2 regions of the Stenotrophomonas sp. CFBP8980 genome follow, and region 1 is predicted to be linked to the other one. Evidence: riboswitches for the same ligand, from Rfam matches in the RefSeq annotation. Region 1 holds a riboswitch; the other holds the start of a gene.
The links. A riboswitch is a leader RNA that binds a small molecule or an ion and turns the genes downstream of it on or off. The one in region 1 is predicted to bind cobalamin.
Positions count from the first base shown of each region.

Region 2: linked by a shared signal. The riboswitch ahead of metE (5-methyltetrahydropteroyltriglutamate--homocysteine S-methyltransferase) and the one ahead of btuB (TonB-dependent vitamin B12 receptor) in region 1 are both predicted to bind cobalamin.

Region 1 covers NZ_JAXCXF010000003.1:149,450-160,952, reverse strand. Annotated here, with positions in the region: gene queD (6-carboxytetrahydropterin synthase QueD) at 1-122, shown strand, start outside; gene SOM47_RS09195 (sensor histidine kinase) at 335-1,801, opposite strand; gene SOM47_RS09190 (response regulator transcription factor) at 1,798-2,520, opposite strand; gene msrB (peptide-methionine (R)-S-oxide reductase MsrB) at 2,662-3,219, shown strand; gene SOM47_RS09180 (cytochrome c biogenesis protein DipZ) at 3,248-5,011, shown strand; gene msrA (peptide-methionine (S)-S-oxide reductase MsrA) at 5,021-5,758, shown strand; gene SOM47_RS09170 (aminotransferase-like domain-containing protein) at 5,915-7,360, shown strand; gene msrC (free L-methionine (R)-S-oxide reductase MsrC) at 7,370-7,852, shown strand; gene SOM47_RS09160 (TfoX/Sxy family protein) at 7,849-8,175, shown strand; gene SOM47_RS09155 (histidine phosphatase family protein) at 8,327-8,914, opposite strand; cobalamin riboswitch at 9,080-9,299, shown strand; gene btuB (TonB-dependent vitamin B12 receptor) at 9,415-11,253, shown strand; gene gph (phosphoglycolate phosphatase) at 11,469-11,503, opposite strand, start outside.
Region 2 covers NZ_JAXCXF010000009.1:85,353-96,855, reverse strand. Annotated here, with positions in the region: gene purU (formyltetrahydrofolate deformylase) at 1-323, shown strand, start outside; gene pncA (bifunctional nicotinamidase/pyrazinamidase) at 424-1,050, opposite strand; gene metE (5-methyltetrahydropteroyltriglutamate--homocysteine S-methyltransferase) at 1,228-3,531, opposite strand; cobalamin riboswitch at 3,750-3,981, opposite strand; gene SOM47_RS16535 (hypothetical protein) at 4,077-4,850, shown strand; gene SOM47_RS16530 (sigma-70 family RNA polymerase sigma factor) at 4,918-5,487, shown strand; gene SOM47_RS16525 (anti-sigma factor) at 5,484-6,257, shown strand; gene SOM47_RS16520 (acyl-CoA desaturase) at 6,345-7,307, shown strand; gene SOM47_RS16515 (NAD(P)/FAD-dependent oxidoreductase) at 7,309-8,589, shown strand; gene SOM47_RS16510 (DUF1365 domain-containing protein) at 8,586-9,350, shown strand; gene SOM47_RS16505 (class I SAM-dependent methyltransferase) at 9,347-10,600, shown strand; gene SOM47_RS16500 (DUF2878 domain-containing protein) at 10,602-11,153, shown strand; gene SOM47_RS16495 (DUF1295 domain-containing protein) at 11,150-11,503, shown strand, end outside.

The DNA.
Region 1 (11,503 bases):
GCGAGAACCTCGCCACGTGGATCTGGCAGGAGCTGAAGCCGGTGCTGCCGGAACTGAGCGAAATCACGGTGCACGAGACCTGCACCTCTGGCTGCCGCTATCGGGGCCCCGCCAACCGCTGAGCAAGCGATTGATCCTGAACGGGATTTGCATCGCGGTTGAAATTTCCCCAGCCCCTGTTGCAATGCAGCACGAAAGGCGTATGCTGCATTGCAACAGGTCGCGAACCGCCGGATTCCGGAGCCGCAGACCGCCAGGACACTGCATGGGTCCCTCCCCCCGTGCAGTCGCAGGACCCGACAGATCCCTCCCTCTGTCGGGTCCTTTTTTTTGCCTAGGGCCGTGCCCGTGGCAGGCCGAACCGGAACGCCGCACCCTGCGCGGTCTCCAGCAGGGCGATCTCGCGCCCGTGCAACTGCACGATGCGCTGCACGATCAGCAGGCCGAGTCCACCGTTCTCGCCACGCCGCGGCCCGAGCGCTGCAGGCGCCTGGAACAAGGTGGCGCGCACCCCCGCATCCACGCCCGGACCGTCATCACTGACCGTGACCCACACGTTGTCCGCATCGGCCGCCAACGCAACCTGCACGTGTCCCCCCTGCGGCGTGTGCCGCAGCGCGTTGTCGATCAGGTTGGTCAGCACCCGCTCCACCAGCCCGACATCGGCACGCACCAGCGGCAGTCCCTGCGGAAATTCGGCATCCAGCTGCTGGCCTTTCGCCTGGGCGGACAACTCGAATTTCTGCAGCACGTCCTGCAGCAACTCCGGCAGGGCGAACACTTCCCACTGCAGCTGCACCTGCCCGTGCTCCAACCGCGCCAGCTCGAACAGCGCGCGTGCCAGCCCGCCGACCTTGGCACTCTGCGAAAGCGCGATTGAAAGATAGCGACGACGCTCGTCCACGCTCAACGTCGCCTCCTTCATCGCCAGTGTTTCCAAGTACCCATGCAGCGACGCCAGCGGCGTGCGCAGGTCATGCGAAATATTGGCCACCATCTCGCGACGCTGCAGGTCCTGCTGCCGCAGCTGCTGCCACTGCTCGCCCAGCCGGTGTGCCATCTGCGCGTGGGCATGCTCCAGGATCAGCAGTTCGTCGCGCTCGTCCTCGCGCAGGGCGGGCAGCGAAGGCAGGTCGGTGGGCGCATCGATGTCGAACGACTGGATGCGCCGGGTCAACTCACGCAGCGGGCGGGTCACCCAGTAGAACGCCACCAGTCCGGCCAGCATGCCCAGCACCGCAACCAGCGCCACCGACCACAGCATGGTCCGCCACTGGCTGCTCGCGGCCAGGTCGTCGGCGAGCATCTGGCGCTGCTCGCCCACCAGCACCACGTACACGTAACCCGCCGCGCGGCCCTGCACCACCAGCGGGGCCACGCTGAAGACCTTGCGCCCGCGTTCGCTGCGCGGATCATCGCCGAGGATCGGCAGCGGCGCGCCGGCCAGCAGTGCCTGCAGCGGCGCTACGTCCACCCGGCCGCGATGCAGGTGGCCACTCGGCGCATCGTGGCCGAGCACGCGGCCCTGGTCATCCAGCAGGTATACCTCCACGCTGGGATTGACTGCCATCAGCTGGCCGAACAGCGCGCGCACTTCCGGCTCGCGCATCCCGGCCTGGTCCATCAGCTCGCTGCGCTGGGCAATATGCCCGGCCAGCCCCAGCGACAGTCGCTGCACCACTTCCTGCTCATGCCGCAGCGCCATCCGCATCTGCATGCCCAGCAGCGCCAGGCTGCACAGCACCAGCAGCGCAGCGAACACCGCGGCCAGTTTCTGCCACAGCCGCAGGCGCAACCTCATGCATCACCTCCGGCGGCGCCGACCAGCTTGTAGCCGCGGCCCCACACCGTGAGGATCTGCTTCGGGTGGGCCGGGTCGGCTTCGATCTTGTTGCGCAGCCGGTTGATGTGGGTGTTGACCGTATGCTCGTAGCCATCGTGGCCATAGCCCCACACCTGGTCCAGCAGCTCCGCGCGTGCGAACACCTGCCCCGGATGGCGGGCGAAGAACAACAGCAGGTCGAACTCACGCGGGGTGAGCTCCAGTTCCCTGCCGGCGTGCAGCGCGACGCGCGCCAGCGGATCCAGCCGCAGGCTGCCCAGCTCGATCGCCCCGGCGTCCAGGCGCGCGCTCTGCGCCATCGCCTCGGCACGCCGCAGCAACGCGCGCACGCGGGCCACCAGCTCGGGCATGGAGAAGGGTTTGGCCAGGTAGTCATCAGCGCCCAGTTCCAGCCCGACGATGCGCTGGGTCTCGCTGCCGCGCGCACTGATGATGATGATCGGCACATAGCGCGCCATCGCCCGTGCGCGGCGACAGATCTGCAGGCCATCCACGCCCGGCAGCATCACGTCCAGCACCAGGGCATCCCACGGTCCGTCCTGTTCCAGCAGCCGCATGCCGTCATCGCCGCTGGCGGCATGCACCACCGTGTAGCCCTCGTCGGCAAGGTGCAGGCGCAGCAGGTCGGCGATATGGACGTCGTCTTCGACGATCAGGACACGCTGGGCATCAGTCATGGAGATAGCGGCAATCAGGAAGCGTAAGGGCATTGTCAGCGCAGGCCGACCCGGATGTATCACGGAAAATTGAACTCTCTGTGAGGATTCGTTGATCCGCCGGGGCGCAGCATGGCCCCATCGTCCCTGCTGGAGATGGCCATGTCACTGTCCCGACGTCACCTGCTTGGCCTGGGGGGCATGGCCGCTGCCGCCAGCGTGCTGGGCATCGGCGCCTGTAGCCGTGCCGCGCCGGCCGCCGCCGAAGCCGCGCCTGCCCGCCGTTTCGAGATCATGCGCAGCGACGCCCAATGGAAGCAGCAGCTGACCCCGGCGCAGTATGCCGTGCTGCGCCAGCAGGCGACCGAGCGTGCGGGCAGCAGCCCGCTGGACCGCGAAAAGCGCCGCGGCACCTTCCACTGTGCCGGCTGCGCGCTGCCGTTGTTTTCCTCTTCGACCAAGTTCGAAAGCGGCACCGGATGGCCCAGTTTCTGGGCGCCGCTGCACGATGCCGTCGGCGAACAGCGTGACACCCTGTTCGGCATGGTGCGCGTGGAAATCCACTGCCGCCGCTGTGGCGGACACCTGGGTCATGTCTTCAATGATGGCCCGCGTCCGACCGGACTGCGCTACTGCATGAACGGTGCCGCGCTGACCTTCGAGCCTGCCGCCAGCACCGATGCCACCGATGCCGGCAGCGCCTGGCGGGTGCCGGTCTGATGCCTTTTCTTTTGTTGATGGAGCGTCGCTGATGCTGTTGCTGCTGGCTTACCTGGGGGGTCTGTTGACCCTGCTCAGTCCCTGCATCCTGCCGGTACTGCCGTTCGTGTTCGCGCGTGCCGGCGGCTCGTTCCTGCGCAGCACCCTGCCGCTGCTGCTGGGCATGGCGATCACCTTCACCGTGGTGGCCAGCCTGGCTGCCGTGGGCAGTGCGTGGGTGGCACAGGCCAACCAGATCGGCCGCTGGGTCGCCCTGGTGGTCATGGCGGTGTTCGCCCTGGCACTGCTGTGGCCGGCCTTTGCCGACCGCCTGCTGGCACCGTTCCAGCGCGTCGGCGCACGCCTCAGCGCGCGTGCCGATGCCGCCGACGACGCCGGCCGTGGTGGGGCCGGTACGTCGCTGCTGGTCGGCATCGCGACCGGCCTGCTGTGGGCCCCGTGCGCCGGACCGATCCTCGGCCTGGTGCTGACCGGTGCGGCGCTCAACGGCGCCAGTGCCAGCACCAGCAGTCTGCTGCTTGCCTATGCCCTGGGCGCCGTCACCGCGCTCGCGCTGGCGGTGTGGGTGGGCGGCCGGGTCTTCAATGCGCTGAAGGCACGCCTGGGGCTGGGCAATGTGCTGCGCCGTGTGCTCGGCGTGGCGGCGCTGCTGGCGGTGGTCGCCATTGCGATGGGCTGGGACACGGGGGTCCTCACCCGGTTGTCCGCGGTCAGCACGGCACGGCTGGAACAGGGCCTGCTGGATGCGGTGCCCGGCGCGCAGGCGGGCGGTGTGGCGATGACCAGCACCGGCGCAGCCGCCGCTGATGTGCCGCTGCCGGTCGAAGGCGAGCTGCCTGCCCTGGAAGGCACCACCGGCTGGCTCAACAGCCCGCCGCTGAACCGCGAACAACTGCGCGGGAAGGTGGTGCTGATCGACTTCTGGACCTACTCCTGCATCAACTGCCTGCGCGCGATGCCGTTCGTGCACGAATGGGCCGAGCGCTATCGCGACCACGGCCTGGTGGTGATCGGCGTGCACACCCCGGAGTTCGCCTTCGAGCGCAACCCGCGCAACGTGATGCGTGCGGTCGAGCAGCTCAAGGTCACCTACCCGGTCGCGCTGGACAACGACTATGCGATCTGGCGAGCGTTCGAAAACCGCTACTGGCCAGCGCATTATTTCGTCGATGCGCAGGGCCGCATCCGCGCGCACCAGTTCGGCGAGGGCAACTATGCGCACTCCGAGCAGGTAATCCGCCGGCTGCTGCAGGAAGCGGGCCAGACCAACCTGCCACCGCCGGCCGATCCCACCGCCGCCACCCTGCAAGGCGTTGCCGAACAGGCCGACATGGGCAACCTGCGTTCGCCGGAAACCTACCTCGGCCATGCGCGTGCGGAACACTTCGCCTCACCCGGTGGCTTCCGCCGCGATCAGCCGTTCGACTACGACCTTCCGCAGCGGTGGGCGCTGAACCAATGGGCGCTGCGCGGCCGGTGGTCGGTCGACCAGGAGTCGGCCACGCTGGCCTCGGCGGGCGGACGCATCGCCTTCCGCTTCCACGCCCGCGACCTGCACCTGGTGCTGGCGCCAGCGGCAGACGGCAAACCCATCCGCTTCCGCGTGCTGCTGGATGGCAAGCCGCTGCAGGCCGCCGATGCCGGTGGCGATGTGCAGCACGACGGCACTGGCGTGGTCGATGAGCATCGCCTGTACCAGCTGGTGCGCCAGCGCGCGGACATCGGTGAGCACCTGTTCGAGATCGAGTTCCTGGACCCGGGTGTCCAGGCCTATGCGTTTACGTTTGGCTGAGGAGGTCGCATGAAATTCTCATTGGAACAAGGCATCGCCGCGGCAGTGGCCGCGCTGGTGGTAGGTGCGCTGGTGGTGTTCGCGGTCGATGCAGGCCCGGCCATCGGCGCGGGCATGGCACCGGCGCGCGCCGTCGAAGAAAGCCGCGCCCTGCCCGCTCCCACCGGCGTGGCGGCGTACAAGGACGAGCGCACGCAGGCCAGCGTGGTATTCGCCGGCGGCTGCTTCTGGGGCGTGCAGGGCGTGTTCCAGCACGTCAAGGGCGTGGGCAACGCGGTCTCCGGCTATATCGGCGGCGACGCATCGACCGCGCGCTACGAGATCATCAGCAGCGGGCGTACCGGCCATGCTGAAGCGGTGCGGGTGGACTACGATCCTCGCCAGGTCAGTTATGGCCAGCTGCTGCAGGTGTTTTTCTCGGTGGCGCACGACCCGACCCAGCTCAATCGCCAGGGGCCGGACCACGGGACACAGTATCGCTCCGCCATCTTCAGCGACGATGCCCGCCAGCAGGCCGCCAACCGTGCCTACGTGGGCCAGATCGGCGCCTCTTTCTCATCCCCGGTGGTGACCGAACTGGGCAGCGGCAAGCGCTTCTATCCGGCTGAGGCCTACCATCAGAACTACCTGGAGCGGAACCCGCAGGCCGCTTACATCCGCTACTACGACGCACCCAAGCTGGTGGCCCTGCAGCAGCGTTTCCCACAGCTGTACCGCCGCGAACCGGTGCTGGTGCCGATGAAGTAAGCGGGAAAAAAAGAACGCACGTCCATCAAGGGCGTGCGTGGGGGAAATGCCGGAGCTGATGCCAGCAAGGCCGGAGCTGATGCCAGCAAGGCTGCATCGTAGAGCGAAGGAAAACAGGGGTACAGTGGCAGGCTCCCCCTGTTTGGTTGGATACAGATGGACGCCCAGGCCGCGCCGCCCCGCTACCAGCAACTGGCCGATGAGCTGTCCCTGGCGATCCACGCCGGTCGCCTGCCCAGCGGTGCGCGCCTGCCCTCGCTGCGGCAGATGGCGCAGCAGCGCAAGGTCAGCCTGAACACGGTGATCGGCGCCTACCGGCAACTCGAAGATGCCGGGCTGGTGGTGCCGCTGCCGCGGTCCGGCTTCGAAGTTGCCGCCCGCCTGCAGGTTCCCCGTCGATCGCTGCGGGATGCACCCTCCGAGCCCACTGCGCCCAGCCAGCCGGCGATGCTGGCACGGGTGCTTGCCGCCCAGCAGCGGCCACAGGTGCTGGACCTGGCCTTCGCCGGCCCGCGCGGTCGCGTCTTCTATCCCGGCGTGCAGCTGCAGCGCGCAACTGCGCAGGTCCTGCGCCGCAGCCTGGCCACGGTGGAAACGTATGCGCGGCCGGATGGCTCGCAGGCCCTGATCCGGCAGATCGTGCAGCGCGGCCCGCGGATGGGCCTGCACACCGTGCCCGGCCGGATCACGCTCACCCATGGGGCAATGGAGGCCCTGCAACTGGCGCTGCGCGCGGTGACTGAACCGGGCGATGCGGTCGGCATCGAAGCGCCATCGTATTTCAACCTCTACCCCCTGTTGGCCAGCCTGGGCCTGCAGGCGATCGAACTGCCCACCCACCCGCAGCGGGGCCTGGACGTGGAAGCTCTCGATGCGCTGCTGGACACCACCGCACTGGCCGCGCTGGTGGTGATGCCCACGGTGCACAACCCGCTGGGCTGCACCATGCCGGTGGCGGCCAAGCAACGCCTGGCCGAACTGGCCAATGCACGCCGCCTGCCGGTGATCGAAGACATCGTGTACGCCGAACTGCAGCACAGCGAACCGCTGGAGCCGCTGCTGAAGGCCTTCGACCGCGACGGCTGGGTGATGGTGTGCGCGGGTTTTTCCAAGACCCTGGCACCGGACTACCGTGTCGGCTGGCTGGAAGGCGGGCGTTTCATCGACCGCATCGCGCTGCTCAAGTTCCATTCCAGCGGTGCCGAATCAAGGCTGCTCGGCGATGCGGTCGCCGCCTTCCTGGAAGCCGGCAACTACGAACACCACCTGCGCCGCATGCGCCGCCTGTACCGCGAACAGACCAGCAAGGTGCGGCAGCTGGTTGCCCAGCATTTCCCGCCCGGCACGCGGGCGACCGAACCCACCGGTGGCTTCCTGCTGTGGCTGGAGATTCCCGGCGTGGACACCGGCGAGTTGTTCGAACAGGCACTGGCCGAGGACATCGTGTTCATGCCCGGCCAGATGTATTCGCGCGGCGCGCGCTACCGCCACTGCCTGCGCCTGTCCTGCTGCCAGGAGCTGGATGCGCGTTACGTGGCGGGCATTGCGCGGATCGGGGCGCTGGCCACGGCACTGGCCGCCAGCACCGTCGTGCCTTGCTAGACTGGCGGCATGTTCGCCACTTCTTCGCTGACCGGCAGCAAGCCGGAACAATACGCCCAGCTGCTGGACCAGGCCCGTGGCCTGGTGCATGGCGAGAGCGACCGCATCGCCAACGCGGCCAACCTCTCGGCGCTGATCTACCACGCCGTGCCCCACCTCAACTGGGCCGGCTTCTACCTGTTCGACGGCACCGAGCTGGTGGTCGGCCCCTTCCAGGGCCTGCCCGCCTGCGTGCGCATTCCGCTGCACAAGGGCGTGTGCGGTGCGGCCGCCACGGAACGCGTAACCCAGCGCGTCGACGACGTCGACGCCTTCCCGGGCCACATCGCCTGCGATTCGGCCTCGCGTTCGGAACTGGTGGTGCCGCTGGTCAAGGACGGTGCGCTGATCGGCGTGCTCGACCTCGACAGCCCGCTGCTGGCGCGCTTCGATGCCGACGACCAGGCCGGCCTGGAAGCGATCGCTGCTGTGTTCGTCGACGCACTGCGATGAGCACCGTGCAGCTGCGCAACATTGGTCCGAAGAGCGCAGCATGGCTGCGCCAGGTCGGCCTGCGCAGCCGCGAAGACCTGCTCGCCATCGGCTCGGTGGGGGCCTTCGTCAAGGTTCGAAGGGCCGGCTTCAAGCCCAGCCTCAACCTCCTGTATTCGCTGGAAGGCGCTTTGCTGGACTGCCACTGGCAGGACCTGACCGAAGCCCAGCGCAGCGCGCTGGTGCACGACTACGAGGCGCGCATCGCCCTGCAGCCGCTGAAAGCGCCGGGGCCTGCCTCCGGCCCGGTGCGCGAACAACGCTTCGACGACAACAACGACTGACGGGGTAGTGACGGCCGCTGGCCGTCAACCTCTTTCCGCTGACCCCGCCGAGCATGGCTCGGCGCTACCGGTACCGGTCGACATCACCGCGAGGGTAGCGCCGAGCCATGCTCGGCGAGCGCAGCGGCGCCGCGGGCCTCCCGCCCCACTTTCAGGGCTGCTGCAGTTCCAGCAACTCGCCCCACAGCCCCGCATCTCCGCGCTCCACCCGCAACCGCAGGCGCGTGCCGTGGTCGATGCGCAGCGCCCAGCACAGTGCCACCGGCAGGCCACACACCTGCGACAGCACCATCCGCAGCGGCCCTCCATGGCTGACGATCAGCGTCGGTGCCGCGTCCTGCTCTTCTTCCTCATCGAACAGCCGGTCCAGCGCGCGCGCGATGCGGCGCTCGAAGCGACCCCAGCTTTCGCCATTCGGCGGGGCGAACGCATGCGGATCGCGATGGAACCCAAGCAGTTCCTGTTCCGGCAGGGCCTCGATCGCCAGGCCGTCCCAGTCGCCGAAATCGAGTTCTTCCCACTCTGCATCCGGCTGCACGTCCAGCCCGCGCGGCACCGCCAGCGCGACCGCGGTATGCAGCGCGCGCAGGCGTGGCGAGCTGATCACCCGCTCCCACTCATGGCCTTGGTAGGCCGCGCACAGCGCATCGTGCGCCCCGGCCAGCAGCGGCCGGTCGGTGCGACCGTCCAGGTGGGTGTCGCGGCCGGTGCTGGCGTGGCGGACCAGGTCCAGGATCATCGCTTGGCCCCGCTGCACCGGTCCGGGATCAGCGGGCAGGCACCCGGGCCTTGGGACAAGGGGGCAACGCAGTACGGCATGGACGTCATGGGCAGATCTGGAACGAAACAGGGGCCATTCTAGTGCACCGGCGCACGCGGCCTGCATCACCGCACGCGATGGCTTAGACTGCGCGCACTTCAAGGTGACCTGCGGCGTCGGCTGGCAGGTTGAAACGGGAAGCCGGTGACGCATCCAGGTGATGCCACTCCGGCGCTGCCCCCGCAACGGTAAGCACGTCACAAGCGGACCTCACGCCACTGTGCCCCCGGGCATGGGAAGGCGTCCGCCCGGTGGACCTCCACCGACGGCAAGCCCGGAGACCGGCCCGGAAGCACCAGGTTGCGATGCGGTGGGCATCGGCGACGGCCACCGCGTCCTGCGCGGTGCGCATCGCCCTGTCTCCGCGTTGCAGCTCCCTTTTTGTCCGCGCGGGCGTGCGCGGCAGTTGGAGTTACCCCATGACATTGCAGTCCCGAATCCTCTCCCTGGCCGTGCTGGCCGCACTGCCTGGCGTGGCTGGCGCACAGAACGCGGCCACCGCGCTGGACCAGGTGCTGGTCACCGCCACGCGTACCCCGATCGCGCTGGCCGACAGCCTCAGCCCTGCGCAGGTGATCGACCGCAGCGCCATCGAAGCCAGCCAGGCCACCTCGCTGCAGGACCTGCTGCGCGGCCGCGCCGGCATCAACCTGGCCAACACCGGCGGACTCGGCAAGCAGACCTCGTTGTTCCTGCGCGGCACCAATTCCTCGCACACCGTGGTGCTGGTCGATGGCGTACGCATCAACACCGGTGACTTCGGCCTGGCCATGCTGCAGGACCTTCCGCTGGCGCAGATCGAACGCGTGGAGATCGTGCGCGGCCCGCAGTCGAGCCTGTACGGCGCGGATGCGATCGGCGGCGTGGTGCAGATCTTCACCCGTCGTGATACCGGCGGCTTTGCACCGCACCTGGAACTGGGCGGTGGCAGCAACGGCCTGCGCCAGGCCAGCGGTGGCATCGGCGGCGGCACCGAGCGCGGCTGGTTCGGGCTGGATATCGCCTACCAGCACAGCGACGGCATCGATGCGTGCCGCGGTTCGGCGGCGACTTTCCAGGGCTGTGGCGCGGACGAGCCGGATCGCGATGGCTACCGCAATCTCTCCAAGAGTGCGCGGGGTGGCTACACGTTCAACCCACAGTGGAGCGTGGAAGGCAGCGCGCTGCGTGCCGAAGGCGAGAACCACTACGACGGCTACTACAACTACTCTGAAACGCTGCAGCAGGTGCTCGGCGGCAAGCTCCGCTACACCCCGTCCGAGCGCCTGGCGGTGACGGCCGGCATCGGCCGCAGCGACAATGAATCGGACAACAGCGGACCGTTCGATGCCTTCGGCAGCGCACAGACCCACCGCGACAGCGCCTCGCTGCAGGTCGACGCCAGCCTGGCCGACAACCAGCTGCTGAGCGGCGGCGTGGACTGGAGTGATGACAGCCTGGATGGCAGCAGCGCCGGCTACCTGGTCGACAGCCGTGACAACACCGGTGTGTTCGTTCAGTACCAGGGTCGCTTCGGCCGGCACCAGCTGCAGGCCAGCGTGCGCAACGATGACAACCAGCAGTTCGGCAACCACACCACCGGTTCACTGGCTTGGGGTGTGGAGCTGGGCGCGGGCTGGAAGCTTACCGCCAGCCACGGCACCGCGTTTAAGGCGCCGACCTTCAGCGACCTGTATGACCCGTGGAGCGGGGTGGCCACGCTGGATCCGGAAAAGGCACGCAGCAGCAACATCGGCATCGCGCAGCAGGGCCAGGGCTGGCGCTGGGGCTTGGATGTGTATGAGACGCGCGTGGATGACCTGATCACCTACGACGCGGCCACCTTCCGCATGACCCAGGTGGAAAAGGCGCGTATCCGCGGCGCCGAGCTGACCGCCGCCACCACCTTGGCCGGCATCGACATCAACGCACAGCTGAGCTACACCGCCCCGCGCAACCGCACCGTCGGTGCGCAGTACGACAACTGGCTGGCGCGCCGTGCGCAGCAGACCGCGCGCATCGACCTGGACCGCCGCTTCGGCGACCTGCGCGTCGGCCTGACCGGCTTCGGCGCCGGCAAGCGCTACGACGATGCCGCCAACACAGTGAAGCTTGCGGGCTACGGCACCCTGGACGTGCGGTTGGAGTACGCGCTCAGCGATGACTGGTCGGTGCTCGCACGGGCCGCCAACGTGTTCGACCGTCGCTATGAAACCGTCGCTTGGTACAACCAGCCCGGGCGTGAATACCAGCTCAGCGTGCGCTACCAGCCGAAGTAACGCGCACGGTAGCGCAGCGCTCCGTGCGCGGAGACATTCCGCCGACCACGGCTCGGCGCTACCCACCAGCCCGCATCGGTAGCGCCGACCCATGGTCGGCGAGCGCAGCGGCCCGTGCGCGGAAACATTCCGCCGAGCACGGCTCGGCGCTACCCACCAGCCGCCATCGGTAGCGCCGACCCATGGTCGGCGGGCGCAGCGGGTGCGGTCGGCCGTTACCCGACTCTGCCCGCGCGCAACCCTGGCAACT
Region 2 (11,503 bases), on a different contig from region 1:
CGACGCTGTGCCGCGCGCTGGCGGGCCGTGCGATCAACATCCACCACAGCTTCCTGCCCAGCTTCAAAGGGGCGCAGCCGTATCACCAGGCGCACGCACGCGGGGTCAAGATCATCGGTGCCACTGCGCATTATGTGACCGAAGACCTGGACGAAGGCCCGATCATCGAACAGGACGTGGCCCGCGTGGATCATGCGATGACCCCGCGCGAGCTGGTGCGTCTGGGCAGCGACACCGAATCGCAGGTGTTGGCGCGTGCGGTGCGCCGGCATGTGGAGCATCGCATCCTGCTCAACGGGCATCGTACGGTGGTGTTCCGGTAGCGCCGGCGCGATCAGAGCAGGGCGATGTGTGGCGGGCATTACGATGCCGGATGGAATCCGCCGAGCATGGCTCGGCGCTACCAGGCGCTACCCAACGTGATCAAAGCAGCGCGATGCCTGCCGTTGCCAATGCCTGGCGCGTGGCGTCGTCGTTGTCGGCGCTGACCGGTCGGGTCAGGTCCCAGTGGAAGCCCACGGCGAAGCCGGCGCTGGCCGCGTCCTGTGCGGTCCACAACACGCAGTAGTCGCGCGCCAGTCCGCACACATGTACTTCGCTGATGCCGCGTTCGCGCAACCAGCCGGCCAGACCAGTTGCCGGGCGCGACCCTTCCGGGCCGTGGTTCTCGCGGAACGCGCTGTACGAATCCACCCGCGGACGGGTGCCTTTGCGCAGCACCAGGTCAGCGGCATTCCAGTCCACGCCGGGATGCAGCGCGGCGCCGGGTGATCCCTGCACGCAGTGGTCGGGCCACAGGGTCTGCGGATGGCCGTGCAGCTGGATCTGCGCGAACGGCTGCTGGCCGGCGTAGTGGCTGGCGAACGATGCATGGTTGACCGGGTGCCAATCCTGGGTGGCGACCACGGTGCGGTAGCGGCGCTCGGCCAGCAGCGCGGCGATCGGTGCGACCAGCGCATCGCCATCGGCACAGGCCAACGCGCCGCCGGGCATGAAGTCCGGTTGCAGGTCCACCACGATCAGGGCCACGTGGGCGGGCAGGGGCATCATGGGAAAATCCGTGCAGGGGAGCACGCAGCGTACCGGCACGAAAGCCCGCAGGGTAGGGCCGAAGGGGTAGAGCCGAAAGGGCGGAACCGAAGAGGTAGAGCCGACTTCAGTCGGCTGCCAGCCACCACCGTGCGGAATGCCCAGCCGACTGAAGTCGGCTCTACCCCACCTTCTTTGTCAGGCGACGCTGGCCTCGGCGTGCTCGGCGCGCAGTTCGGCCGCCGCGGCCACCAGTGCTTCCAGCGCCGCGCGGGTCTCCGGCCAGCCGCGGGTCTTCAGGCCGCAATCCGGGTTAACCCACAGCTGTTGCGGCTTCAGCACCGCCAGTGCCTTGCGCAGCAGGTCCACCATCTCCGCCTTGTCCGGCACGCGCGGGGAGTGGATGTCATACACGCCCGGCCCGATCTCGTTGGGATAGTTGAAGCGCACGAAGGCATCCAGCAGCTCCATCCGAGAACGCGAGGTCTCGATCGAGATCACATCGGCATCCATCGCCGCCACCGAGTGGATGATGTCGTTGAACTCCGAGTAGCACATGTGGGTGTGGATCTGCGTGGCATCGCGCACCCCGCTGGTGCTGATCCGGAACGATTCCACCGCCCAGTCCAGGTAGCTGCGCCATTGCGCGCGGCGCAGCGGCAGCCCTTCGCGGATCGCCGGCTCGTCGACCTGGATCACGCCGATGCCCGCCGCCTCCAGATCATTCACTTCATCGCGCAGTGCCAGCGCGATCTGCCGGCAGGTGGCGTCGCGTTCCTGGTCGTCGCGCACGAACGACCACTGCAGCACCGTCACCGGACCGGTCAGCATGCCCTTCATCGGCTTGCGGGTGAGCGACCGGGCATACTGCGACCAGCGCACGGTCATCGGCTGCGGACGGCTGACATCGCCGAAGATCACCGGCGGTTTCACGCAGCGCGAGCCGTAGCTCTGCACCCAGCCGCTGCCGGTGAAAGCGAAGCCTTCCAGCTGCTCGCCGAAGTATTCCACCATGTCGTTGCGCTCGAACTCACCGTGCACCAGCACGTCCAGTCCCAGCTCTTCCTGCACCCGGACGCAGTGCGCGGTCTGCTGCTCCAGGAAGGCCTCGTAGTCGGCCAGCGACAGCTTGCCGGACTTGTGCCGGGCGCGTGCTTCGCGCACGTCCAGGGTCTGCGGGAACGAGCCGATCGTGGTGGTGGGCAGCAGCGGCAACTGCAGCGCGGCGTGCTGCGCCAGGCGGCGCTGCGGATAGCTGCCATGGCGCCGGGCATCGGCGGCGGACAGGCTGGCCAGGCGCGCGGCGACGGCCGGGTTGTGCACGCGCGGCGAGCGGCGGCGGGCCTCCAGCGCCTCGCGATTGGCGCCCAGCCCGGCGTCCGCGGACGGCTTGCCGTCCAACGCATCGGCCAGCACGCGCAGTTCTTCCAGCTTCTGCCGTGAGAACGCCAGCCAGCTGCGCAGTTCCCCGTCCAGTTTCTTTTCCAGCGTAAGGTCCACCGGCGAATGCAGCAGCGAACACGACGGGGCCAGCCACAGCAGGTCCGCACCGCGATCGGTCTGCGCGTAGCGCGCCAGGATCAGCGCATTGTCCAACTGGGTGCGCCAGATGTTGCGGCCGTTGACCAGCCCGGCCGACAGCACGCGGCCGGCGGGCAGCGCCTGCAGCACGGCGTCCAGCTGTTCCGGCGCGCGCACCAGGTCCACGTGCAGGCCGTCCACCGGCAGGCTGGCGGCAAGACCGAGGTTGTCATCCAGCGCGCCGAAGTAAGTGGCCAGCAGGAGCTTCGGTCGTGCAGCCGCCTTCGCGCCCAGCACGGCATAGGCGCGTTCGAATGCGGCGCGGGCGGCCGCGTCCAGATCCTGTACCAGCAGTGGCTCGTCCAGCTGCACCCAGTCCGCGCCGGCCACTTCCAGCTGGGCCAGCAGGTCCACGTAGCACGGCAGCAGCGCATCCAGCAGGTCCAGCGCGGCCGAACCATCGGTGGTCTTGGACAGCAGCAGGAAGCTCACCGGCCCCAGCAGCACCGGGCGGGTGTGGATGCCCAGCGCCTTGGCTTCGCGGAATTCGGCCAGCGGCTTGTCACCGCGCAGCGCGAACGCGTGCCCGGCCTGCAGTTCCGGCACCAGATAGTGGTAGTTGGTGTCGAACCACTTGGTCATCTCCAGCGCATGCAGGTCGATGCCATCGCGCTGCAGGCCGCGGGCCATCGCGAAGTAGGCGGCCAGCGGCTCGCCAGCGGCCAACTGTCGGTAACGTGCAGGAAGCGCATCGAACAGGAAGGCGGTATCCAGCACTTGGTCGTACAGGCTGAAATCATTGCTCGGCGGCACGTCCACGCCGGCCTCGATCTGCAGCCTCCAGTGCCGTGCACGCAGCGCGGCGGCGCTGGCCTGCAGGGTGGCGATGTCATCCTCGCCACTCCAGTGGCGTTCAAGGGCCCGCTTCAATTCGCGCTTGGCGCCGATGCGGGGAAAACCCAGGTTGGTAACGGTGGTCATTGCAGCGTGTCCTCATTGCATGTCGGCATTGAGGAACGAAGGAACTGCAGGGCGCCGCGCGCCGTTTCCGGCCCACGTGCCTCCTGCCAGCGACCTTCGCCCCCGCGGGCGAACCGGATGCCGTGGACAGGCGCACGTGCCGACGCGTCCCGCTGGTGACGGGACGGCATGGGCTGGGCAACCTCCCCGCGGAGATTCCAGGTCGAATCGAAGGACGCTCAGGTCCTCCGGCCGGGGCCGGTATTCGGGCTGTTGGACACGGGCGTTGCCGCCCACCTAGTGTCCGCCGCTTCCCGGGCCGTGGCCCAGTGCTATTGGCGGAGGTCGTTTCCATTCACCGCTGCGGGGCAGCTCCGGAATGCGTGCACGGGGCACGGTCACCGGATTCCCGTTTAAATCCATCCTTTCATTCGCATGAAGCGATGGATACCTTCGGCGAGCACAAGGTAGGCCCAAGCGCGGGATCGGTCAAGGGGCTGGCGGCGCACTGCATCCAATGCGCCGCCCGCTGCGTATCTTTCCATGAGCCCCCTGCGGACCCTGCCATGCGCTCCCTTTTGCTGCCCTGCCTGCTGTTGCTTGCCGCCGCTGCTTCGCCTGCCGGTGCCGCGGTGCTGCGCGTGGAAGGCGAGGCGCTGGCGCCGACGGGGGGCCGCGCGCTGTACCGCGAAACCCATTACCTGCAGGACGTGGGCGCGCAGCAGGCGCGGCTGGTGCTGTACCGCTGCAATGACGGGCGCCCGTTCGCGCGCAAATGGATGCCGGCCGCCGCCAATGCGCAGGCGCCGGATTTCGAGTTCATCGATGGCCGCGATGGACGCCGCGAGGCCGTGCAGGCCCAGGGCACGCAGCGCCGGGTCAGCATCCGCGCCGCCAGCGGTGCAGCCGACGCAGCCAAGACCCTGGAGATGCCTCGCGGCGGAGTGATCGACGCGGGATTCGATGCGGCCGTGCGTGCGCACTGGTCCGCGCTGCTGCAGGGCGATACGGTGGCCTTGCCGTTCCTGCTCACCAGCCGCCAGCGTTGGGTGCCGGTGAAGCTGCGCCGGGTCGGAGCGGTGGCCTGGCAGGGCCAGCCGGCTGAACAGCTGCAGATGCAGCTGGATGCCTGGTTCGGCTTCGCGGTGCCGGCGGTCAATCTGGTCTATGCGCGTGCCGATCGGCGGCTGCTGCAGTTCGAAGGCACCGGCAACGTGCGCGATGCCGGAGGCAGCTGGCCGCAGGTGCGCGTCCGCTTCCCCGGCGCGCCGCAGCCCTTCAGCGAAGGAGAGCTTGCCGCCGCACGCACCCAAGCCCTGGTGGCGTCATGCACGCGATGATGGACTTGCGGTACGCGCGCCGAGCAAGGAGGATGCAGGTCTGCCCCTGTACCACGCGGAGCCTGCAATGCCCCAGCCGGACGCCCCCGACGGTGCCGACGCGCGCCGATTCGACGCCCTGCTCGAACAGGTGGCGACGCAGGATCGCGATGCCTTTGAAGCGCTGTACCAGCAAGCCGGGGGACGAATTTTCGCGATCTGCCTGCGCCTGCTGCGTGACCGTGGCGAAGCCGAAGACGTGCTGCAGGAGGTCTTCGTGACCGTCTGGCACAAAGCCTCGCGCTTCGATCCCGGCAAGGCTTCGGCGATGACCTGGCTGTCGATGCTGGCGCGCAACCGGTCCATCGACCGCCTGCGCGCTGCACCGCCGCGGGCGCTCGACGATGTGTCCATCGCAGAGGAACTGCCCGATGGTGACCTGCAGCCGGCCCAGCTGGCCGAACGCAATGATGAAGACGCGCGGCTGCAGGATTGCATGCAGGCGCTGGAACCGCGCCGGCGCAGCCTGATCCGCGCCGCCTTCCTTGACGGCGCCAGCCACGATGAACTGGCGCGCCGCCTTGCCACTCCGCTGGGTACGGTGAAAGGCTGGATCCGCCGTGGCCTGGCCCAGCTTCGGGTGTGCCTGGAACCATGAACATCCGCGACCTCCACCACGAAGACGGGCAGCCGCCGAGCGCCGACCAGCAGGCCGCTGAGTACGTGCTGGGCGTGCTCGACGCCGCCCAACGCCGCGAGGCCGAGCAGCGCATCAGTTCCGACGCGGGTTTCGCGCGGCTGGTCGATCAATGGGAACAACGACTGGCGCCGCTGCTGGAAGAAGTGGGCAGCGCCCCGGTGCCGGCCCATGTGTGGCTGCGCGTGCGTCGCGAACTGGGCTGGGCGACCTTCGACGCCGCCCCGAACGCGCGTCCGTGGCAGCGTACCGGCTTCTGGCAGGGTGCCACCGCACTGGCTGCCGCGCTGGCGCTGGTCGCGGTGTTCACCCGTCCGGCACCGGATGCCCCCGTACCCACCCCGGTGGCCGTTACCCCGGCACCGACCCCGGCGGCCGAGCCGGAGCAGGCGACGCGCCCGGTTACCCCGCTGCTGCATGACGATGGCCGTGCCGGCTGGCTGGCCTCGGTCGATGCCACCCTGGGCAAGGTGCTGATGGTGCCGGTGCCGTCCGCGCCGGATGCCCAGGGCCGCGCGCCCGAGTTGTGGGTGATCCCGGCCGGCGGCGCGCCGGTGTCGCTGGGCCTGGTCTCCAACGACCGCGCCCACACCGTGGACGTACCGGCCGCGCTGCGTTCGGCGCTGGTCAACGGTTCGGTACTGGCGATCACCCTGGAACCGTCGGCGGGCGCGCCGCATCCGGCGCCCAGTGGTCCGGTGGTCGCCAAGGGAGACATCGCCAACCTGTAACGGTCCGGAGAATTTATTTTCCGGAAGCTGCATCCACGGGGCCGCTGGCTCCGTATCTCCTGTCAGTAGATCCAGGAGGGATGCACGATGTCGGCCACACCCGCAGTACCGCCGCCCCGCCCGCGGCGCTGGTCCACCCTGTTGCGCTGGTTCGACACCGCCGCCAGGGAACCCAGCGCTGCCGACGCCGCCGAAGCCGATGGCAAGCGCATCGACTGGCTGCGCGCGCTGCCGTTCGTGGGCCTGCACCTGGCCTGCGTGGCGGTGATATGGGTGGGTGTGTCGTGGGTGGCGGTGGCCGTGGCCGCGCTGCTGTACGCGGTGCGGATGTTCGCCATCACCGGCTTCTACCACCGGTACTTCTCCCATCGGACCTTCCAGACTTCGCGTCCGGTGCAGTTCCTGTTCGCGGCCATCGGCGCGTCCAGCGTGCAGCGCGGGCCGTTGTGGTGGGCTGCGCACCACCGCAGCCACCATCGCCATGCGGACCAGCCGCTGGACCCGCATTCGCCGCGGGAACACGGGTTCTGGTGGAGCCACATGGGCTGGTTCCTGACCCGCGAAGGGTTCCGCACCGACTGGGCGCGGATCCCCGACCTGGCCCGCTTCCCGGAACTGCGCTGGCTGGACCGTTTCGACACGCTGGTGCCGGTCGCGCTGGCCGTGGCGTTGTATGGACTGGGCGCGTTGTTGCAGCACGTGGCACCGTCGCTGGATACCAGCGGCCCGCAGATGCTGGTCTGGGGCTTCTTCGTCTCCACCGTGGTGCTGTTCCATGCCACGGTCACCATCAATTCCCTGGCCCACCGTTTCGGCCGGCAGCGCTATGACACCGGCGATGACAGCCGCAACAACCTGTGGCTGGCCCTGCTCACCTTCGGCGAAGGCTGGCACAACAACCATCACTTCTTCCCGGGTACCGCGCGCCAGGGCTTCCGCTGGTGGGAAGTGGACATCACCTGGTACGGCCTGCGGCTGATGCAGTCGCTGCGGCTGGTGCACGGGCTCAAGCCAGTGCCGGCTTGGGTGCTGGCCAAGGCAAAGGACTGACATGCGCATCGCCGTCATTGGTTCGGGCATTGCCGGACTGGCCAGCGCATGGTGGCTGGACCCGCAGCACGAGGTCACCCTGTTCGAGGCCAACGATTACCTCGGTGGACACACCCACACCCACGCGCTGCAGGTGGATGGCGGCGCAGTATCGGTGGACACCGGCTTCATCGTCTTCAACCCGCAGCACTATCCGCTGCTGAGCGGGCTGTTCGACGAGCTCGGTGTCGCCTCGCAGCCGACCACGATGAGTTTCTCCGCGCGCAGCGAACGCAGCGGGGTGGAGTACAACGCCACCTCGTTGAATGGGCTGTTCTGCCAGCGCCGCAACCTGCTGTCGCCGCGGTTCTGGGGGATGCTGGCGGACCTGCGGCGCTTCTACCGCGAGGCGCCGGCCCTGTTGCAGGGCGATGAGGCCGGGCCGACGCTGGGCCAGTACCTCAACGACCATCATTACGGCGAGGCCTTCATCGAAGAGCACCTGCTGCCGATGGCATCGGCCCTTTGGTCCTCGCCGGCCACCCGCGTGCGCGACTTCCCGGCGCGCTACCTGGTGCAGTTCATGGCCAACCACCAGATGCTCCAGCTGACGGGCCGCCCGCAATGGCGGGTGGTGCAGGGCGGATCGGCGCGTTACGTGGACGCGCTGCGTCAACGCTGGCACGTGCGCGAGCGGCTGGAGTGCCCGGTGCTGGCGGTGGAACGGCTGGCCGATGGCGTGCTGGTGCACACCGCAGCGGGCGCGGAAGGCTTCGACCACGTGGTGATGGCCTGCCACAGTGACCAGGCACTGTGGCTGCTGCAGGATCCGGATATGCTGGAACGCAGCGTGCTCGGTGCCATCCGCTACCAGCCCAACGAGGTCGTGCTGCATACCGATGCCAGTCTGTTGCCACGCAACCGCGCGGCGTGGGCGGCCTGGAACGCGCACGTGCCGCGCGATCCGGCCCAGGCCTGTACGGTGACCTATTGCATGAACCTGCTGCAGGGCCTGGACACGCCCACCCCGCTGCTGGTGACGCTCAACCGTAGTGAGGCGATCGACCCGTCCAAGGTGCTGCGTCGCCTGCGTTACGCGCACCCGGTGCACGACCACGCCATGGTCCGTGCGCAGCGGCGCTGGCATGAGGTGCAGGGACGCCGACATACCTGGTTCGCCGGTGCGTATTGGGGCTGGGGTTTCCATGAAGATGGCATCCGCAGTGCGCGGCGCGTGGTGGATGCGCTGCACGCCGTGAGCGTGCAAAGGCATTGGCCACGTCACGAGGAAACCACCGCGTGAGCGCCAGTGCGATCTATCGTGGCGAGGTCGTGCACCGCAGGCACCTGCCGCACGCGCACGCCTTCCGTTATCCGATCGCGCAGCTGTTGTTGGACCTGGACGACGTGGACCGCGTGTTCGACCGGCGTTGGCTGTGGTCGGTGGGTCGCCGCAACCTGGTCGAGTTCCGCCGCAGCGATTACCTGGGTGATCCCGACCAACCGCTGGCCGAGGCCGTGCGCGACCGCGCGCAGGGCGCGCTTGGCCACCGTCCGCTGGGTCCGGTACGCCTGCTCGCCCACCTGCGCCACGCTGGCCATGTGTTCAATCCGGTCAGCTTCTACTACTGCCATGCGGTTGACGAAACACTGGAGTGCATCGTCGCAGAGATCACCAACACGCCATGGAAGGAACGCCATGCCTACGTGTTGCCGGTCGCTGATGCGCAAGCGCGTGGCCGCGCGCTGCGCTGGCGTTTCGACAAACAGTTCCATGTTTCGCCGTTCATGCAGATGGACTGCGGTTACGACTGGCGCTTCACCGTGCCCGGCGACGACCTGCGCGTGCACATGCAGGTATGGCGCGACGGCCGGCGCCAGTTCGATGCGACCCAGTCGATGCAGCGCCGCGCGCTGGACGGCCGCGGGCTGGCCATGGTGCTCGCCCGCCACCCGCTGATGACCCTGCAGGTGGTCGGCGCGATCCATTGGCAGGCGATGCGCCTGTGGCTGAAACGCAATCCGGTCCACGACCATCCTTCGCTTGCTGGAAAAAACCAATGAACGACATGAGCCACTGCATGGCCCTGCCACGGCCCGGGCGCCTGGATGCTTTCCTGCGCCGCCAGCTGCTGGCCAAGCTGGGCGCGCTGCGTGACGGCCGCCTGCGGGTCCGCGACGCACTGGGCGAGGTGGTGCTCGGCGCGCAGGGCAGCGGCCCGCTGGTGACGGTGACCATCGATGACCCGGCGTTCTATCGCGCGGTGGCGACCCAGGGCAGCGTCGGCGCCGGCGAAAGCTACATCCGTGGCCACTGGCGCTGCGACGACCTGGTGGCGCTGGTGCAGCTGCTGGTGCGCAACCGCGAGCTGCTCGACGGCGTGGAACGCGGCCCGGCGCGGATCGGTGGCTGGGCGCTGAAAGCCTGGGCACAGCTGCGCCGCAACACCCGTGAAGGCAGCCGACGCAACATCGCCGCGCACTACGACCTGGGCAATCCGTTCTTCTCGCTGTTCCTTTCCAAGGACCTGATGTATTCCTCGGCGGTGTTCGAAGACGGCGATACGCTGGATGCGGCATCGCAGCGCAAGCTCGCGCGCATCTGCGAACAGCTGCAGCTCAAGCCCACCGACCACGTACTGGAAATCGGTACCGGTTGGGGCGGGTTCGCGCTGTACGCGGCACGCCACATCGGCTGCCGTGTCACCACCACCACCATATCGGTGGAGCAGCACGCGCTGGCCAGCCAGCGCATCGAGGCAGCGGGGCTGCACGATCGGGTGACCCTGCTGCTGAAGGACTATCGCGACCTGGATGGCCAGTACGACAAGCTGGCGTCCATCGAGATGATCGAAGCGATCGGCGCGCAGTACCTGCAGATCTATTTCGCCACGCTGACCCGCCTGCTGAAGCCGGAAGGATTGGCGCTGCTGCAGGCGATCACCATCGAAGACGAGCGCTACCAGCAGGCGCGGCGCAGCGTGGACTACATCAAGCGCTTCGTGTTTCCCGGCAGTTTCATCCCCTCGCTGAACGCCATGCTGGCGGCCAAGACCCGCAGCAGCGACCTGCAGCTGATCGGCCAGATGGACTTCGGACAGTCCTACGCACTGACACTGCGCGCCTGGCGCGAGCGCTTCCTTGCCCAGCTGCCGGCGGTGCGTGCGCAAGGCTTCGATGAAGACTTCATCCGCCTGTGGGAGTTCTATCTCGCGTACTGCGAGGGCGGCTTCCTGGAGCGCTCGATCGGTGTGTCGCAGCTGTTGCTGGCGCGACCGGGCTACCGTCCCGCGTCGCTGGCTGGAGCCCACTGACATGCACTTCTGGGGCAACCTGATCGGCAACCAGCTGGTGTGGTTCTGCGCGGTGGCCGGTGCCGGACGCGGGCTGTACTGGCCGGGGCTGCTGGCGGCGGCGGCCTATGTGCTGAGCCAGCTGCTGCTGTCCCCGCACCCGGTGGTGGACCTGAAGCTGATCGCCTTGGCGATCGGTTGCGGGCTGGTGGTGGACGGCGTGGCCGGTGCTTCCGGACAGGTGGTGTATGCCGCAGGCAACGCCGAACGCGGGCTGGCGCCGGTCTGGATCCTTGCGTTGTGGGCATCGTTCGCGATGACCCTGACCGTCTCTTTCGCTGCCCTGCAGCGCCGGTGGCGGCTGGCCGTGCTGGTCGGCCTGCTGCTGGCCCCCCTGGCCTATGTCTCGGCCGCGCGGGGATTTTCTTCGGTGAGTTTCGCCACGCCGGCCTGGCAGGGCATCGCCTTGCTGGGCATCGGCTGGGCGCTCGCGCTGCCGCTGCTGGCCACCTGCGCGCGGCGCTGGCAGCCGGCACGCCGCGCCGACCCCATGGAAACAGGAGAAACACGATGAAGCTGTTGTGGTGGGTGTGGCTGTATGCCGCCGTGGTGATGTGCTGGGGCTGGTGGTGGCAACGCCGGCACCAGAACATCGGCGTTGTGGATGTGTTGTGGGCCAAGAGCGTGGCCGCCGCGGCGCTGCTGCTGGCCCTGCTGGGCGACGGCGCGCTGCTGCCGCGGCTGGCGCTGGGCACGCTGGGCGGGCTGTGGGGAGCCCGTCTGGCGCTGCACCTGTGGCGGCGCGTGCGCAGCGAAGAAGAGGACGGTCGCTACCGCTACCTGCGCGATCACTGGCAGGGCCATCAGGGAAAGATCTTCGGCTTCTTCCAGGCGCAGGCGCTGCTGGTGGTGCTGTTCGCCCTG